2 regions of the Lysinibacillus sp. FSL L8-0126 genome follow, and region 1 is predicted to be linked to the other one. Evidence: riboswitches for the same ligand, from Rfam matches in the RefSeq annotation. Region 1 holds a riboswitch; the other holds the start of a gene.
The links. A riboswitch is a leader RNA that binds a small molecule or an ion and turns the genes downstream of it on or off. The one in region 1 is predicted to bind cobalamin.
Positions count from the first base shown of each region.

Region 2: linked by a shared signal. The riboswitch ahead of metE (5-methyltetrahydropteroyltriglutamate--homocysteine S-methyltransferase) and the one ahead of cobT (nicotinate-nucleotide--dimethylbenzimidazole phosphoribosyltransferase) in region 1 are both predicted to bind cobalamin.

Region 1 covers NZ_CP152028.1:252,672-255,141, forward strand. The annotation lists gene MHI34_RS01275 (trimeric intracellular cation channel family protein) at 1-459, shown strand, start outside; gene cobT (nicotinate-nucleotide--dimethylbenzimidazole phosphoribosyltransferase) at 534-1,589, opposite strand; cobalamin riboswitch at 1,683-1,858, opposite strand; gene MHI34_RS01285 (DMT family transporter) at 1,931-2,470, opposite strand, start outside.
Region 2 covers NZ_CP152028.1:3,867,363-3,869,832, reverse strand. The annotation lists gene MHI34_RS18695 (Lsa family ABC-F type ribosomal protection protein) at 1-312, opposite strand, end outside; cobalamin riboswitch at 867-1,046, shown strand; gene metE (5-methyltetrahydropteroyltriglutamate--homocysteine S-methyltransferase) at 1,225-2,470, shown strand, end outside.

The sequences.
Region 1 (2,470 bases):
CTCATCGGACTGCCTGTCACAACCTTATGGGGACAGGATATGATGTTTCAAATTGCACTAGCTGCGATTACGATATTTTTTATCTTCCCGCATCATTTGATTCAGCATTGGCATCGTTGGGGCAACTTCACAGATGCCATTGGCTTATCCGCATTCGCTATTCAAGGTGCACTCTATGCAGTGAAGCTAGATATGCCAATTAGCGCAGTCGTTGTAGCTGCTGTTTTAACAGGTTCAGGTGGTGGTATTGTGCGAGATTTATTAGCTAGACGGAAGCCGCTAGTTCTCCGTGATGAAGTCTATGGTGTTTGGGCTGCTCTCGCAGGGCTTGTTATCGGATTTGAAGTTTTGACTGGAGACATTTTCCTTTATGTATTATTTGCAGTGATTACAGCATTACGCATTCTTTCCTATATGATGAAGTGGCGTTTGCCTTTGCGTAAGTTGAATCGGGCATAGATACTGTAATTGATAAAAAAATGAATAAGCGCAAAGAGTTCATTAACTATTTGCGCTTATTTGTTATTCAGTAACTATTTAGCCAAAAGATTCATGGCTTCTTCTAATGTCACCATATTTTTCATCATAGAACAAGCGGCATCTAAAAGAGGAAAGGCTAGAGCAGCACCAGAGCCTTCGCCTAATCGCATGTTCATATGCAGCATTGGCTCTACACCAAGTAATGATGCGGCAATTTTAGCCCCTGGTTCCTCTGAAGCATGGGAAGGTATGATAAAGTCTTTTACTTTCGGTTCAATTTGATAAGCAATAAGCGCAGCAATAGTCGAAATAAAACCATCAATAATAACAGGTTTTCGGTGACTTGCGGCAGCCAGCATGATACCAGCCATAGCCCCTATCTCTAGCCCTCCAACTTTAGCTAGAACATCAATGATATCGTTAGGATTGGGGTTGTTGAGAGTAATTGCTTTTTCAATTACTGCTGCTTTATGAGCAATCCCTCCTTGACCAACTCCTGCGCCAAACCCTGTTATTTCAATAGGGTCATAGCCAGTCAAAGCAGCTAATATGGCAGTGCTCGGCGTTGTATTACCAATGCCCATTTCACCTGTTCCAAGTAAGTTGGCTCCTTTTGTGATTTCATCTGTTGCCACATGAATCCCCACTTCAATGGATTGAATAGCCTCTACTCTTGACATAGCAGGGCCCTGTGCCATGTTATCTGTGCCATGTTTAATTTTATGAATGATAACACCTGCATCAAGCGGAATATCTTCTTTTACCCCAACATCTACTGTTACTACCTTTGCATTGGTAATGCCCGCAATCGCACAAACGCCTGTACCTCCCTTAGGAAAATTTAATGTTTGAAAGACCGTAACATCTTGTGGATTCGTTGTTATGCCTTCCTCACAAACGCCATGATCTGCTGCACAGACAATCATCACTTTTTTATCGACCATTGGATATAATTGTCCTGTTATGCCTGAAAGCTGTACGGCAAGTGATTCTAGTTTACCCAAGCTACCTGGGGGCTTACAAAGCGCATCAATTCGCTTTCTAGCTTGGTCCATACTATTCATATCAGCCCCTTGGATATTTTGAATCGTGTCTTGTAATAATTGCATTATTGTTTCTCCTCTCGTTCTACATGAAGACAAAATAAAAAGTCTGTAGTTTATTGTCATGACAAATAAACTACAGACTTTTCCATCATCTATATACTTCTGAAGCAAGTAGGCAGGTCTCCTGGCTTAGTTCAACATATCATCGTGCCTTCCCAGCGATTCGCTAGTGGCATTTACGATGACATTCCCTTATACAGTGGCAGGTCCGCTAAAGTTTTTCACTTTATTCCCTATTCTCCCTATTGGGCACCTAATGCTTTTATTAAACTATTTATAATCTACGACAGCGTATTTTTTCTGTCAATATTAGAATACTCGCCTTGTACCATTTCTTCGGTTACCTATTCTTTTTCTATTTCGCTTAGCAATGTTGAGCCTAATAATAGGACCGCTCCTATTATTTGTAGAAGCGCCATTTTTTCTCCTATAATCATCGTGGAAATTACTAATGATGTCAGTGGATCAATATAGCTAAGAATGGCTATACTTTGTCCTTTTAACTGTGACATGCCTAAAAAGAACAATAAAAATCCAACCCCTGCATGGACAATGCCTAATGTAATTAAGAATAGGACTGATTCAAAACTGATTTTCATGACCTGAAATCCTGTAGTTCCAAGTAGATAGAAGCTAAGGAAAAATGCTGCTAAAGAAAGTTGAATCATTGTATTTTCTGGTTCCTTTAAGCCGCATATAAATTTATTTGTCAATGTTAGCGCTGTGTAAAAGCATGCCGCGATAAGACCGTAGACAATGCCTATAAAATGCTCACTGTCCCCAGTGCCTTGACTTTGGACAATCAAATATAGTCCGATAAGGGCCACACAGACATACATTATTTTTCTGCCAACTAGCTTCTCTTTTAAAATAATTGGAGATAA
Region 2 (2,470 bases), 1.1 Mb from region 1:
TAGATAGGCTATTTCACGAATATATTCCCAATCTTCTGCCAGAGGGCAAATTTCTTCAAAAATTTCGTACGTATATTTATTTGGGTCTGAAACAGGATAGGGGAAATAAGTAAATTCTACTGAAGAAATGATGTTCCCACTATACTCATAATTCCCTAATAGCAAATTAAAAAATGTTGTCTTCCCACGACCATTCCTACCGATAAATCCAAGTTTCCAATCTGTATCAATCTGAAAGTTGACACCCTCAAAAATATAATCAAAGCTGCTTGGGTAAGAAAACGTTAAGTCTTGTACTTGTATCATTGACATGATAATTCCTCCTTTGTATAGCAAATCATTTTTCTTTTATACAAAGTCGGTACATCCATCTATGCTAAATTTCTCCGTATAAGTTGATGGATGCTAACGACTTATACGGAGCATCACATGCGTCACAATAGGTTCAGAATCGCTCATTTTTTTCTCTCCTTTATTAGGTAGATGAAAGATACAGAATAAACTATGAGAGCAAGAAAAAATCCCCCCATTGGATATTGGAAGGATTAGTCTCTCACTGAATAAACTTTATTTGCCAATGACATCATGACAAATAAACGCAAACTGATTGTTAAAAATGGATAGACTAATCCTATATTTTGTCGTTTGAAGTGATTCATTTCAAATAAAAATATAGATTAGTTCATCATTGTCCATTCATCAGTCCTCTCATAATTGTATTTTTATAGTAACAAATTTTTTTATGGAATACAATGTAGCCTTATCTTCTTAAACCAATCCCTACAATAATTATAGAAATAATTTAGATAATCGTATAAAAATTATTTCTACTATTCTGAAAGATATGTTATAGTAGGAGCATAATTGAATAATGTGTAAGAATTGGTGCCAAATGAAAGTTTGGCTTAAAAGGGAAGTCGGTGCAAATCCGACGCTGTCCCGCAACTGTTATTCGGAGCAAATCACAAAGGCCACTGGGAAACCGGGAAGGCTGTGAGGCGTGTTGATGAGAAGCCAGGAGACCTGCCAATTTCTAGTACACACCAAATACCTACGTGGAAATAGGTGGTGAAAAGTGACCAAATCGGCACTGTGCGATAACAAATGATTTATGCGAAAGTAGATACTTTTTTCGTATTGTTTTAGCATTAAAAATTTCAACTAGCAGCCATTCTCCTCCTTGGAAAATGGCTTTTTATTTTTTTCTGAAAAGGAGATATAAAAATGACCTATACAAGCACACTCATTGGTTACCCGTATATCGGGGAAGATCGCGAATGGAAAAAAGCATTAGAAGCATTTTGGCGCAACGAGCTTTCTGAAGAGGATTTTGAGGATAGTTTAAAAAAAATCCGTTTAGCTAGAATTGACAAGCAGCTACAGCTTGGCATCGACATGGTGACAGTTGGCGATTTTACGTATTACGATAGAATGTTAGATACAGCATTAATGTTTGGTCTCATCCCAAAACGCTTTAACTGGCAGGGAGGGAAAGTAGATTTATCTACCTACTACAGCGTAGCAAGAGGGAATAAAACAGCTGTAGCTAGTGAGATGACAAAATGGTTTAATACAAACTATCACTATATTGTTCCTGAATACGAGGGACAGGCCTTGAAACTAACAGAAAATAAAGTGTTGGCCGATTTCTTAGAGGCGAAAGAAACGTACGGTATTATTGCAAAGCCAACATTGATTGGTCCCTATACATTCTGCAAGTTAACAAAAGGCTATAGCAAATTCACACAGGTTGAATACTTATTAGCTCTAATACCGCTCTATACACAAGTATTAAAAGAATTAGTAGATGCAGGTGCAAATTGGATTCAACTAGAAGAGCCATCACTTGTCACAACCCTTGATCCAGCAGACATCAAGCTTGTGCAAGAGATTTACGACCAGTTAGCCGTTGCGGTTCCAGAAGCGAAAATCATGCTGCAAACTTATTTTGAAGCATTATGCAACTATGAAACATTGATTACATTGCCTGTAGAAGGATTTGGCCTAGACTTTGTTCATGGCTATAAAGGAAATATGGCGTCACTTCGTCAATATGGTTTCCCTCAGGACAAAGTATTGGCAGTCGGGGTTGTTAATGGACGTGATATTTGGCGTTCCAACTTAGCGGAGGTCAATGCTACAATTCAGGCAATTGAGCATTTAAGTAATGCAGCAGAGCTATGGATTCAACCATCCAGCAATCTACAACATGTACCGATCACAACTGCTCTTGAAAATGAGATTGACCCTGTTCTGAAGCATGCCTTAGCCTTCGCAGATGAAAAGATTGTAGAAATCACGGAGCTAACTAAATGTAGACGAGATACAGAGGGTATCTTACAGCATAATTTTTCTGAAAGTATGAAGGCAATTGAGGCTCTAAAAAACCATCCAATCCGTCAAAACAAGTTGATCCATCAAGCAGTTCAAACTGTGACAACGCAAGATTTTGAACGACATAGTGAATTTG